DNA from 4 places in the Allobosea sp. 2KB_26 genome. Region 1 is predicted to be linked to each of the others. Evidence: predicted binding sites of a transcription regulator. Region 1 holds the regulator's gene; each other region holds the start of a gene.

Region 1 (3,204 bases):
GACCGGTGAGCACCAGAGGTGCGGCCTTGATCAGTGCGGCCAGCCTCTCCGCGTCTTGGGGAAGTGGCCCCTTCGCCGCTTCGCGCAGCAGCGCAATCGCGGATGGAGCAAGACCTGCAGCCTTGCGCAGATGATTGCTCAGCGTCACGCCCTTGCGACGATGCGCGAGCCGCTGGACCAGCAGCGCCGCCTCGTGATCGGGCCGCAGATCGACGGTGATGACCGCCCTGCCCTCGCGCAGGATCGTCTCGCGGATCGGGGCAGAGAGTGCATAGACCGCCCCGCCTTCCAGACCCGCCGCATCGATCATCGCCTCGCCGGGCACGGATTGGCCGCCGAAGCTCAGGACGATCCGTTTCAGCGGCACGCCGGCAAAACGCTCGCGCATGGTCTGCGACCAATCGACCGTAAAGCCGCCATTGGATGGGCGCAGCGGCGCAATCGCAATGCCGCGCGCTGCCAGCAAAGTCGCCCAGGCGCCATCGGACCCTAGCCGCGGCCAACTTGCGCCGCCGAGCGCGAGCAGCGTCGCGTCGTGCTTCGCCTCGAAATCGGCGCCATCGCGGCTCCGGAACGTCAGAACGCCCGCTTCGCTCCAGCCGGTCCAGCGCTGCCCAGGCGCGAAGGCGACGCCGAGACCATCGAGCCGGCGCAGCCAGGCACGAAGCAGGGGGGAAGCCTTCATGGCGCGAGGGAAGACACGCCCGCTGCTGCCGACGAACGTGTCCTGCCCGAGCGCATCGGCCCAGTCGCGCAGGGATTGCGGCGGGAAGGCACGAATGGCCGGCTCCAGCCAGGTTCGGGCATCGCGATAGCGGGCCAGGAAGCTGTCGAGCGGTTCGGAATGGGTGAGGTTCAACCCGCCGCGCCCGGCCAGCAGGAATTTGCGAGCCGGCGAGGGCATGCGATCGTAGATCGTGACCGCATGGCCGGCCACTGCGAGGCGCTCGGCCGCAATCAGCCCGGACGGCCCTGCTCCGATGATGGCGATGTGATGTGAGGACATCGGTCCGGCTTGCCGTCCGCGCGGCCTGCGGTCAAGGGTAATCCCGCCGCGCGGGCCATCGATAGGACGAACCATGCCGACCATCGCCGCCTATCTTGGCGCAGCCATTCTCGAAATCGCCGGCTGTTTCGCGTTCTGGGGCTGGCTCCGGCTCGGCAAGCCGATCTGGTGGATCGTGCCCGGACTGGTTTGCCTCGCCCTGTTCGCCTGGCTGCTGACGCTGGCGGAGAGCGAAATGGCCGGACGCGCCTATGCCGCCTATGGCGGCATCTATATCGTGAGTTCGCTCGCCTGGCTCTGGGTCGTCGAGGGCTTTCGCCCCGACCGCTGGGACATTGCCGGCGGGCTGATCTGCCTCGCCGGCGCGGCGGTCATCATCGCAGGGCCGCGCTAGAGTATCGGCCCGAAAAGTGGATTGCGGCTTTCGGGAAAGCCGATGCAAACATAGACGATCAGATCATCGCGCCGGGTTCGATATCCGGCCCGACGATCCAAGTCTCAGCTCCGCGCAAAGGTCTCGTCGAAGGCGTAGCCGGCGCCACGAACGGTCCGCAGCGGATCCTTGGCGTTGTCGGGGGTGATCGCCTTGCGCAGGCGGCCGACATGGACGTCGACAGTGCGCTCGTCGATATAGACATCGCGACCCCAGACCGCGTCGAGCAGCTGGGCGCGGGAATAGACCCGACCCGGCGCCTGCATCAGGAACTCGAGCAGGCGGAACTCGGTCGGGCCGAGATGCAACTCGCTCCCTGAGCGGCGGACACGGCGGGTGGTGCGGTCGAGTTCAAGATCGCCGGCGGCCAGCAGCCCGGCAACATGACCCGGCTTGGCGCGGCGCAGCAGCGCCTGGATGCGCGCGATCAGCTCGGGCAGCGAGAAAGGCTTGACGACATAGTCGTCAGCCCCGGTGGCAAGGCCGCGCACACGCTCGGTCTCCTCGCCGCGGGCCGTGAGCATGATGATCGGCACTCGCTCGGTATCGCGACGGGTCCGCAGCCGCCGGCAGAGCTCAATGCCGGAAAGGCCCGGTAGCATCCAGTCGAGCAGCACGAGGTCCGGCGTATGATCGCGCAGATGCAGCTCGGCATCGTCGCCACGCGCTACGCTATCGACCTCGAAGCCTTCGGCCTCGAGATTGTAGCGCAGCAGCAGGGTCAACGGCTCTTCGTCCTCAACGATCAGGATGCGTGCAGGCATGTCTCACTCGGTCCCAAAGGTGTCGGGCGCCGGTCACTCACCGGTGGCGGCGTCCAGAAGAATGTTGGTGGTGTCGAGCTTCGGACGGGCTGCGTCCAAGGCTTCGCCCGTGACGAGATAGTGGATCGTCTCGGCGATGTTGGTGGTGTGGTCGCCGATACGCTCGACATTCTTCGCGCAGAACAGGAGATGCGTGCAGAAGGTGATGTTGCGCGGGTCTTCCATCATATAGGTGAGCAGCTCGCGGAAGAGCGAGGTATAGAGCGCGTCGATCTCGTCGTCTCGGCGCCAGACCTCCATGGCCTTCTGCTCATTGCTGACGGCATAGGCATCGAGCACGTCCTTGAGCTGGGCCTGAACCAGGCGGCTCATATGCTCGAGGCCGACGACCGCACGCGACGGCGGCTGGAACTGGCCGGAGATCGCAACGGCGCGCTTGGCGATATTCTTGGCGAGATCGCCGACACGCTCGATATCGGCGGCGATGCGAATGGCGGAGATCAGCTCGCGCAGGTCGTTGGCGAGCGGCTGGCGCCGGGCGATGGTGAGGACCGCCTTCTCCTCGACCTCACGCTGCAGGTTGTCGAGGCGCTGGTCGGCGCTGATGACCTTCTGTGCCAATCCGGTATCACGGCGCACCAGGGCGACCGTCGAATCGCCGAGCATGCGCTCCGACATGCCCCCCATCTCGGCAAGGCTGCGGCGGATCCCCTCGAGATCGGCGTCATATGAGCGGACGATGTGATCAGTCATCGCGGCGTGTCCTTTGTCGGCAAAGCAGTTGGAAGGCTTGGTACCGTTTCAGCCGAAGCGACCGGTGACGTAATCCTGCGTCTGCTTCTTGTGCGGGTTCATGAAGATGGTGTTGGTGGCGTCGAACTCGATCACCTCGCCCAGATACATGAAGGCGGTGTACTGCGAGATGCGCGCCGCCTGCTGCATGTTGTGGGTGACGATGACGATGGTGAAGTCGGTCTTGAGCTGCTCGAGCAGGTCCTCGA
Region 2 (3,204 bases), on a different contig from region 1:
GGTGGATTTCATCGAGAGCGTGGGCGGCCTGAAGGCGAGCGCCGGGGGATAGGGGAGGCGAACATGCTGACGCGGTTGACGGGCGCCCTGGCATTGGTCTTGACGATAATGGCGGCGCCCGCCCTTGCCCATACCGGAATGGGCTCCGTCGATGGTCTCGTTCACGGGCTGCAGCATCCGCTCACCGGGTTGGATCATGTGCTGGCGATGATCGCGGTCGGCCTCTGGGCCGGGCTCATCGGTGGCAGGGCGCGCATCGCGTATCCCGTCGCCTTCGTCTCGGCCATGGCGCTGGCCGGGCTCTGGGCCATGGCCGGCGGACAGCTTCCAGGCGCGGAGGTTGGCATTGCCTTTTCTGTCGTCATCCTCGGGCTCGCCATCGCGCTCAATCTCTCGCCACCGCTCGCCGCCGGTGCCCTGGTCTGCGGGGTCTTCGCGATCTTCCATGGCTTTGCCCATGGTGCCGAGTTGCCGGAGGATGCCAGCGGTGTGAGCTATGCGATCGGCTTTGTGATCGCGACATCGGCTCTGCATGGAGTAGGCTTGCTTCTTGCGAGCCAGCTTGCGGTGCGGATGCCGCAGCTTGCCCGCATCGCCGGTGGCGGTCTCATTCTGGCAGGTGTCGCAATCCTGTCGGGCTGAGTGCGGGCCTTCCCCTCAATGCGTTAGGCGTCGTGGCTCATGACACCTGCGTTGAAAATTCTGATCGTCGATGCCAACCCGGTCCGGGCTGCCATTCTCGATGAGGGCTTCCGCGAAGCGGGCTTTACCGACCTCGTCCGAATCGGCGCGACGCATGGGCAAGTCACTGTCATCGAGGCCCATGACCCCGATGTGGTCGTGATCGATCTCGTGAATCCCGGCCATAATGCACTCGCCGAGATGCTTCTGGTCAGCCGGCGCCCGAAGCGGCCGATCAGCGCGTTCGTCGAACCGGTGGATGCGGCCTTGATCGAGGCTGCTGTTGAGGCAGGGGTCGCGGTCTATGTCGTCGACGGGCTGAAGTGGGAGGCCCTTGAGCCAATCCTCCAGACCTGCATCAGTCGCTTCAGCGCCGCCTCGAAGCTGCGTGAGGGGCTGGACGAGGTGCGGTCGCAGCGCGACGATCGCGCGCTGATCGATCGTGCGAAGGGGATCGTCATGCACCTCAAGGGGCTCCCCGAAGCGGAAGCCTATGCCCTGATGCGCCGCACCGCGATGAACGAGAAGCGCAAGCTGGTCGACATCGCCCGTTCCATCATCACCGCGGCGGAGGTGTTGAAATGACCCCGCACCGGTGCGTCGGCGATCTGCCCCTGGCCGATGCCGCCATTTGCTGACCGTTCCGGCCGATGCCGGCTTTGCGGAAGGCGGCTCGGTCGATGACGCTGTCGCCCGTCTCGGTACCTTGAACAGGGGGGGGCGCCATCCTGATCGGCCCGCGCCCGTCATTCCGCTGTCATGATGGCCCGTCAAGCGCGCTCTCCCAAGGGCTGCGGCGGAGGCGGGCGTGTCACTTCATATCACGGGCGGAACAGTTATGACCGCCGCGCTCACCCGTGCCGATCTCGTCACCGACGGATCGTGCATCGCCGCCCTCGATGCGTCCCCTCCTGCCGGCGCCTTGCACCTGGATGCCGCCGGCCTCCTCGTCTTGCCGGGCATGGTCGATTGTCATGGCGATGCCTTCGAGCGGCACATCATGCCGCGACCGCGGGTGTCCTTCGACATCGATCTCGCCCTGCGCGACGCCGATCGCGCCATGCTGAGTTGCGGCATCACCACGGCCTTCCACGGTGTGACCTGGTCCTGGGAACCCGGTCTGCGCGGAGCCGGCAATGCGCGGCGCCTGATCGACGCGATCGCGCGGCTCGCGCCGGAGCTCGGGGCCGATACGCGATTCCATTTACGCCACGAGACCTTCAACCTCGATGCCGAGGCCGAGATCATCGAGTGGCTGCAGGCGGGGCGCGTCGGAGTACTGGCCTTCAACGACCATACCGGCGGCATCCTCAAGGAGACGACCCGGCCGGACAAGGTCGCCAAGATGGTCGAGCGCACCGGCCTCTCGCATGCGGACTTCATGGCGCTGGCGCAGAACGTCCATGACCGCGGTAACGACGTGCCGGGATCGGTCGCGCGGCTGGCGAAAATCTCGCTGGCCGCCGGCATTCCGACGCTCTCGCATGACGACATGAGCCCGGACATGCGGCGCTGGTATCGCTCGCTCGGCGTGACCGTGGCGGAATTCCCGATGGATGAGGCGACGGCACGTGAGGCTGTCGCGCATGGCGAGGCGACGGTGTTCGGCGCGCCCAATGTCGTGCGCGGCGGTTCGCATACCGGCTGCCCGGCAGCGGAGGACATGGTCGGCAAGCGGCTCTGCACCATCCTGGCGTCGGATTACTACTACCCCGCGCTGCTGCTGGCGCCCTTCATGCTGGCGCGCAGCGGCACGGCGAGCTTTCCCGACGCCTGGAAGCTGGTCTCGCAGGCCCCGGCCGATGCCCTTGGCCTGATCGATCGCGGCGTCATCGCGCCCGGCAGGCGGGCGGATCTGATCATCGTCGAGGACGCGCCGCAGCCGCGCGTCGTTGCAACGATCGCTGGCGGCAAGCTGGTGCAGCTCGCCGACCAGCGTCTTCTGGCCTGAGTAGCGTCTTGCGGCCTGATCAGGCGTCGTAGCCGCGCAGGCTGGTCAGGGCGGTCATCACGCCGCGCAGCTCTGCCAGACCGCGCAGGCGACCGACGGCTGGGTAGCCCGGGAAACTGCCCTTGCCGACATCGTCGAGCAGTTCATGACCGTGATCGGGCCGCATCGGGATGCGCCAATGGCGCCAGCCGGCGGCCTTGCGGCGCTGCTCCTCGGCCATCAGCACATCGACCAGTGCCACCATGTCGGTGTCGCCGCCGAGATGCTCAGCCTCCATGAAGGAACCGTCCGGATCCTTGGCGACATTGCGCAGATGCGCGAACCAGATCCGGTCGGCGAAGCGCCGGGCGATTCCGGGTACGTCGTTCTTTGGGTTGGCCCCCAGCGAGCCCGAGCACAGCGTCAGGCCATTGGAGGGGCTGTCGACGGCACCGAGGATGAAGGCGATGTCGCTCTCCTCCGAGCAGATGCGCGGCAGGCCGAAGAGCGGGCGCGGCGGATCGTCAGGGTGGATGCACATGCGGATCCCGACCTCTTCCGCGGTCGGGATCACCGCCTCGAGAAACCGCTTC
Region 3 (3,204 bases), on a different contig from region 1:
TCATCAGCGTGAAATAGAAGACGATCGCGCCAGTGCGCTCGGTCATGGTCAGCTGCCGCACCTCGATCGAGGCAAAGGCCGAGCAGCAGGCGCCGGCGAGGCCGAAAGCCGCGCCGATGGCCGGTGCATTGTCGCCGGCGACCTGGAAACTGCCGAGATGCGGGGACAGCATGATCAGCACGCCAATGAAGCCGATGGTCACCGCGCTCCAGCGATAGATCCGAACACGCTCTTTCAGTACCAGAGCGGCAAGTACGACGACTGCGAGCGGAGCGGCATAGCCGAGCGCGACCGCGTCCGGGAGGGGCAGAAAGCTCAAGGCTACGAAGCCGCAGAACATGCCGGTCGAGCCGATCACTCCGCGCTTGAAATGGCCGCGCAGGTTCTTGGTCTTCAGGGCAGCGGGAATTTCGCCGCGCCAGCCCAGCCAGAGCAGCAGCGGGATCAGCGCGAAGAAGGACCGGACGAAAACGAGTTCCCCTGTCGGATAGCGCGCCGCAATCGCCTTGATGCCAGCTGACATCAGGGTGAAGGACAAAGCCGAGATCAGCTTGAGCGTGATGCCGAGGAGAGGAGACAACGGTGCTGCGCGTACGTGTCGGGGGAGAGAGTCTTATAAAAGACTTGGTCCCTCTAGATCACGTTCGCGCGTCGGGTCCAAGCGCAATGCATGCAACCCTGATGCCCGTGGTGACGCATGCGTGCCGTCAAAGGGCGCAGCATCCCGCTCTTGCGCGGCAGGGACCAACAATGAATCCCCGGAGAGTAACGCTCCCCGGGGCTGATGGTGGCCTGGCCCGCGTCTCAGAACGTGCCCTTGAACACGCCGCCGTCCATCAAGAGGTTCTGACCGGTGATGTAGCCGGCATGGGCGCTTGCCAGGAAGGCGCAGGCCTTGCCGAACTCCTCTGCATTGCCAAAGCGCCTCGCCGGAATCTCGGCCATGCGCCCCCTCGTCATTTCCTCGGGCGTGATCCCCTTGATCGCCGCCATCTTGGTGGTCGAGCCCTTCAACCGATCAGTATCGAACATGCCGGGCAGGATGTTGTTGATGGTGACGTTGGCATAGGCGACCTCGCGGGCCACGCCGGAGAAGAAGGCGGTCAGACCGGCGCGTGCTCCCGACGAGACATCGAGCCCCGTCAAGGGCGTCAGCACGCTCATCGAGGTGATGTTGACGATGCGGCCGAAGCCGCGCGCAATCATGCCGTCGACGACACGCTGCATCAGTTCAACCGGTGTCGCCATGTTCTGGATGACGCCTTCGAGAAGTGCTTCGCGCGAGATCTCGCGGAATGGCTTCGGCGGCGGGCCGCCATTGTTGTTGACCAGGATATCCGGCTCCGGTGCCGCGGCGAGCAACGCGTCCTGGCCAGCGCGGGTCGAGACATCGGCAACGACGGCGATCACGGTCGCTCCATATTTCGCCCGGATCTGGCTCGCCGTGGCCTCCAGCGTGGTGGCGTCGCGGCCATTGATGACCACGGTGCAACCGGCTTCGGCGAGAGCCTCGGCGCAGCCCCGGCCGAGTCCCTTGCTCGAGGCGCAAATGATGGCCGTACGGCCGGCAATACCCAAATCCATCGCGTTTCTCCGGAGCTTTTGCTGATGCCCAGCCGAGCAGAACCATGGATTGCGGTCTGCGTCATCAAAGCGCAATGCAAATCAGACACACGCCGCAAGCAATGCAACAAGATGGGCTGGCGGCATGAGCGACGAGGACGAGGCGAAGCAGGTTCGCAGCATCTTCATCTCCGACCTGCATCTGGGAACGCGTGGAGCACAGGCCGATCTCGTGCTCGAATTCCTGCGGGCCTATGATGCCCCGCAGATCTATCTGGTCGGCGACATCATCGACGGCTGGCGGCTGAAGAGCGGCTGGTACTTCCCGCAGGCGCATAATGATGTCGTGCAGAAGCTGTTGCGCAAGGTGCGCAAAGGGGCGCGGCTGATCTACATCACCGGCAACCACGACGATTTCCTGCGCGATTTCGCAGGGAGCGAGTTCGGCGGCATCCACATCGCGGACCATGCTCTGCATGAGGCCGCCGACGGCAAACGCATGCTGGTGATCCATGGCGATCTGTTCGATCTGGTCGTGCGCAACGCTAAATGGCTCGCGCTGCTGGGCGACTGGGCCTACACCGTCGCGCTTGCGTCCAATACGGTCGTCAACAAGGTCCGTCGCTTGCTCCACCTGCCGCACTGGTCGCTCTCGGCCTGGGCCAAGCAGAAGGTCAAGAACGCGGTCAACTATATCGGCGAGTTCGAGACCTGCCTTGCCGCCGAGGCGCGCCGCCATGGTGCGGACGGCGTGATCTGCGGCCATATCCACCACGCCGCACATCGCAAGATCGACGGGCTCACCTACATCAATACAGGCGACTGGGTCGAAAGCTGCACGGCGGTGGTCGAACACCATGACGGCCGCTTCGAGGTTATTCGCTGGCCGCAATACCGGCTGAAGAGCGAGCCCGCGCGGCCGATCCCGCTGCCGGCCCTGGTCAGCGAGGCGGCCTGATGCGCGTCCTCATCGCGACGGACGCCTGGCGCCCCCAGATCAACGGGGTCGTCCGGTCGCTGGAGCGGATGGCCGAGGCGGGGCCGTCATTCGGCGTGACGCCGCATATGCTGACGCCCGAGGGGTTTCGGCAGATTGGCTTGCCATCCTATCCCGATATCCGCATCGCGCTGGCAACCCAGGGCGCTATCGCCCGGCGCATCACCGATTTCGGGCCGGACCACATCCATATCGCGACGGAAGGGCCGATCGGCTGGCTGACCCGCGCCGTCTGCCTCGCCCAGAAGCGCACGTTCACGACGAGCTACCACACAAGGTTCCCGCAATATGTCGCGGCCCGCTGGCCCATTCCGGAACGCTGGAGCTACCAGTTCCTGCGCCGGTTTCATGGGGCGGCTGCGGGGGTCATGGTCTCGACCGCGACGGTCGAGGCCGAACTGAAAGAGAACGGCTTCGAGCGCATCCTGCGCTGGGGGCGAGGCGTCGATCTCCAGCAGTTCCATCCGCGCCAGCCAAGCGTGCTCGATCTCCCGCGTCCCATCTTCCTCAGTGTCGGGCGCGTCGCGGTCGAAAAGAACCTGGATGCCTTCCTGTCGCTGCGCCTGCCCGGCAGCAAGGTCGTCGTCGGTGACGGTCCCGCACGAACCGACCTGCAGCGCGCCTTCCCGGACGTGACGTTCCTG
Region 4 (3,204 bases), on a different contig from region 1:
CTGGAGGGACAGTTCAACGAATATCCCTACTGGATCCGCTCGACTGCAGCGAAGCCCGAGACCCGCTACGAGAACCGTCCCTGGGCCTTCTGGCAGTTCACCACGACCGGCCGCGTGCCCGGCATCAAGGGCGATGTCGACCGCAACTCATTCTTCGGCGACGAGGAACAGTTCATCGGCTGGATCAATGGCGAGTTCGACATCGGGCGGAGGCAGTGGACCAAGCGGCGCGCCTCCCCGGCACAGCCCAGCCCCAGCATCGTCAATGATCCGGAATTCGAGCCCCCCGTCAGCCAGGCTCCGCCCGCCCCCGTCATCCCCGGCGCGCTGAAGCCGGTGCCTTCCTCACTGCAGATGGACGGATAGCAGCGCCCTGATCATCCGTCCGGATTTCGCATCCGATCCGCTGATCTGAGCCTTCTGTGTTTGCATCGGCCTTCCCGAAAAGCCGCAATCCACTTTTCGGGCCGATGCTTCAGCGGGCGCGCCGGTTAACCAACCCTGAAATCATCCGCTCGCATCCGAGCGAACGCTTACCGCGCCTTAACCACGCCTGCCGCACCACTGCTTGCATGCAGGAGGGGCGGATGCCGGCGCGTATGAAGACCGATTACAAGGGACTGCGGTGCTTTCTTGCAGTTCTCGGCCTTGCACTCGGCAGCGCCGGCCCCGCCTTCGCGCTCTATCCCAAGAAGGGCGACGCCTCGCCCCATCACGGCGTCCGCGATGCACGCCGCCAGGCGATCCAGGGCATCGACATCTCGCGCTGGCAGGGCGAGATCGACTGGGCCAAGGTCAAGGATGCCGGTACCCGCTTTGCCTTCATCAAGGCGACCGAGGGCGGCGACCACCTCGACCCCAATTTCCGCAAGAACTGGGAGGGGGCGAAGAAGGCCGGCGTGGCGCGCGGCGCCTACCATTTCGTCTATTGGTGCCGCCCGGCCAAGGATCAGGTGCGCTGGTTCAAGCGCCATATCCCGAAGGACCCGGATGCCCTGCCGCCTGTGCTCGATGTCGAATGGAACGGCGAGTCGGAGAGCTGCGGCAAGAAGATCCCGCGCGATAAGGCGCTCGCCAAGATCAGCGAGATGCTGAAGGGCCTGCAGGAACACACTGGCAAGAAGCCGATCATCTATACCGACATCACCTTCCACGAGGATGTGCTGGAAGGCGAGTTCAACGATCATCCCTACTGGCTGCGCTCGACCGCGGCCCCGCTGCGCCACCGCTATGAGCGCAGCAAATGGGAATTCTGGCAGTTCACCACCACAGGACGCGTGCCCGGCATAACCGGCGATGTCGACCGCAACGCCTTCTTCGGCTCCGAGCGGGAATTCGCGGCCTGGCGCGAGGGCCGCTTCGACATCGGGGCCCGGAAGTGGCGGGGTGGCGAACCGAAGGTAGCCGGAAACCGCGCGCCCGCGACATCGGCCGGTTCCAAGGCTCCGCAGGCTGCCGGAGGCGCAACGCTCAAGATGCTGCCTCCCGCGCGCGTCCCGGGCAAGGCGACCGCCAACCGTGATCCACAAGTGACCGGCTCTCTCGCCCGCGATTGACTCTGCGGCACCCGTTGCGCTGTCACGAGGCTGTCATGATACGCGCGCCCTGATCCGGGGCAGCGCAACCCCTTATGAGAAATCGCCCGCCAGGGCGTGGCCGGAATGCTCCATGATCTGCAATCCCGGGCCGGGTTCGTCTGGGTCTACCATTTTGATGCCGACGGCCGTGCGCATCTCCTTCCTCGTCGCGAGATGCCCGACCTTGCGCTCCCCGAGGCCGAGTTCGTCTGGATCCATCTCGATCTCGTGCATGGCCGCGCCAAGCAATGGGTCGCCGATTGCAGCGCTCTGCCCGCCGAGGCGCAGACCCTGTTCCTGACCCAGGACGACCATCAGCGCCTCCATCACAATCGTGACTTCGCCTGGGGCATCACCTTCGACCAGATCCGCGAGGTCGGCAGCCCCGCCGATGAGATGGGCATGCTGCATTGGATCATCGCCGACCGGTTTCTGCTGACGGGTCGGCGACAGGCCATGCAGGCGACGCGCCTGACGCGCGACGCATTGGAGGCTGGCTACCGGGCAAGTTCGCCCGTGATGCTGTTCGAGCGCATCATCGAGTTCGTCATCGAGGATGTCGCCGAAGCGGTGATGCAGCTGACCGAGGACACCGACTCGATCGAGGACCATGTCATCGACGAGCGCGTCAGCGACGAGGCGCGCCGATTGGGTTTGATCCGCCGGCGGACTGTGCGGCTGCACCGCCAGCTCAACGGCCTGCACCAGCTCTTTCGTCGCTTTTCGGAGAATGCCTCGACGCGGGCCGCTCCGGAGACCGTGAAGAGCGCCGCAAGCCGGCTCTTGCAGCGCGTCGACACCATGCTGACCGATGTACAGATCGTGCAGCAGCGCGCCCGACTGCTGCAGGACGAGATTGCCTCGCGCCTGACCGCCCAGACCAACAGCCATCTCTACGTGCTCTCGATCCTGACCGCGACACTGATGCCGGCGACGCTGATCACCGGCCTGTTCGGCGTCAACACCAAGGGCCTGCCCTTTCTCGAGAATGAATGGGGCTTCGTCTATGTCGTAATCCTGTGCGCACTGGCGGCGCTCAGCGTATATCTGCTGCTCAAGCGCCGCGACATGATCCACTGAGCCCGGGCAGGCTCCTGATGCATCACAGCGCGGCGACGCGCGGGTTCACCTCGACTGTGACATGGGACAGCATCGGCAGCCCGGCAAGCAGCGCCTTGTAGGCGGCCGGCGGCTTCGGATGGGTGGCCACGACCGAGACGATCGCCGAGCAATGCCCCGGCCCAACCTGCCAGAGATGCAGGTCCGCGACCTCTGCGCCCTCGGCGGCAAGCCGGGCCTCGATCCCCGCGGCGAGAGCCTTGTCGGGCACCGTGTCGAGGAGCACCGCCCCCGACGCGCGCAGCAATCCGAACGACCAATGGGCGATCACCAGCGCGCCGACGAGGCCCATCGCCGGGTCGAGCCAAACCCAGCCATAGAGGCTGCCGCCGAGCAGCGCGACGATGGCAAGCACGGAGGTGAAGGCATCCGCCAGCACATGCAGATAGGCCGCCTGCAGATTATGATCCCGCCCACTCCGGGCCTGGTGGTCATGATGGTGATCGTGGTCCGAGCCACCATGCGCATGATCGTGGTGGTCATGGTGATGCGCATGGCCATGGTCATG

What was found. The regulator PhoB, encoded in region 1, activates phosphate uptake and scavenging genes when phosphate is short. The targets are predictions, from matches to a motif close to TGTCATNNANCTGTCAT.
Region 2: AB4099_RS15940 (alpha-D-ribose 1-methylphosphonate 5-triphosphate diphosphatase) is a predicted target of PhoB. The motif match lies at 1,426-1,442, and genes of this name have one in related genera.
Region 3: AB4099_RS00985 (UDP-2,3-diacylglucosamine diphosphatase) is a predicted target of PhoB. The motif match lies at 1,644-1,660, and genes of this name have one in related genera.
Region 4: AB4099_RS31765 (CorA family divalent cation transporter) is a predicted target of PhoB. The motif match lies at 1,577-1,593, and genes of this name have one in related genera.

The regions. Positions count from the first base shown of each region.
Region 1 is NZ_JBFRHE010000004.1:483,490-486,693, reverse strand. Features, by position in the region: gene AB4099_RS15695 (TIGR03862 family flavoprotein) at 1-1,006, opposite strand, end outside; gene AB4099_RS15690 (YnfA family protein) at 1,080-1,400, shown strand; gene phoB (phosphate regulon transcriptional regulator PhoB) at 1,505-2,203, opposite strand; gene phoU (phosphate signaling complex protein PhoU) at 2,237-2,956, opposite strand; gene pstB (phosphate ABC transporter ATP-binding protein PstB) at 3,005-3,204, opposite strand, start outside.
Region 2 is NZ_JBFRHE010000005.1:15,623-18,826, reverse strand. Features, by position in the region: gene ureG (urease accessory protein UreG) at 1-52, shown strand, start outside; gene AB4099_RS15950 (HupE/UreJ family protein) at 64-642, shown strand; gene AB4099_RS15945 (ANTAR domain-containing response regulator) at 682-1,266, shown strand; gene AB4099_RS15940 (alpha-D-ribose 1-methylphosphonate 5-triphosphate diphosphatase) at 1,490-2,632, shown strand; gene uxuA (mannonate dehydratase) at 2,652-3,204, opposite strand, start outside.
Region 3 is NZ_JBFRHE010000001.1:193,879-197,082, reverse strand. Features, by position in the region: gene AB4099_RS00995 (DMT family transporter) at 1-580, opposite strand, end outside; gene AB4099_RS00990 (SDR family oxidoreductase) at 805-1,584, opposite strand; gene AB4099_RS00985 (UDP-2,3-diacylglucosamine diphosphatase) at 1,709-2,521, shown strand; gene AB4099_RS00980 (glycosyltransferase family 4 protein) at 2,521-3,204, shown strand, end outside.
Region 4 is NZ_JBFRHE010000023.1:23,077-26,280, forward strand. Features, by position in the region: gene AB4099_RS31755 (glycoside hydrolase family 25 protein) at 1-366, shown strand, start outside; gene AB4099_RS31760 (glycoside hydrolase family 25 protein) at 588-1,556, shown strand; gene AB4099_RS31765 (CorA family divalent cation transporter) at 1,662-2,657, shown strand; gene dmeF (CDF family Co(II)/Ni(II) efflux transporter DmeF) at 2,680-3,204, opposite strand, start outside.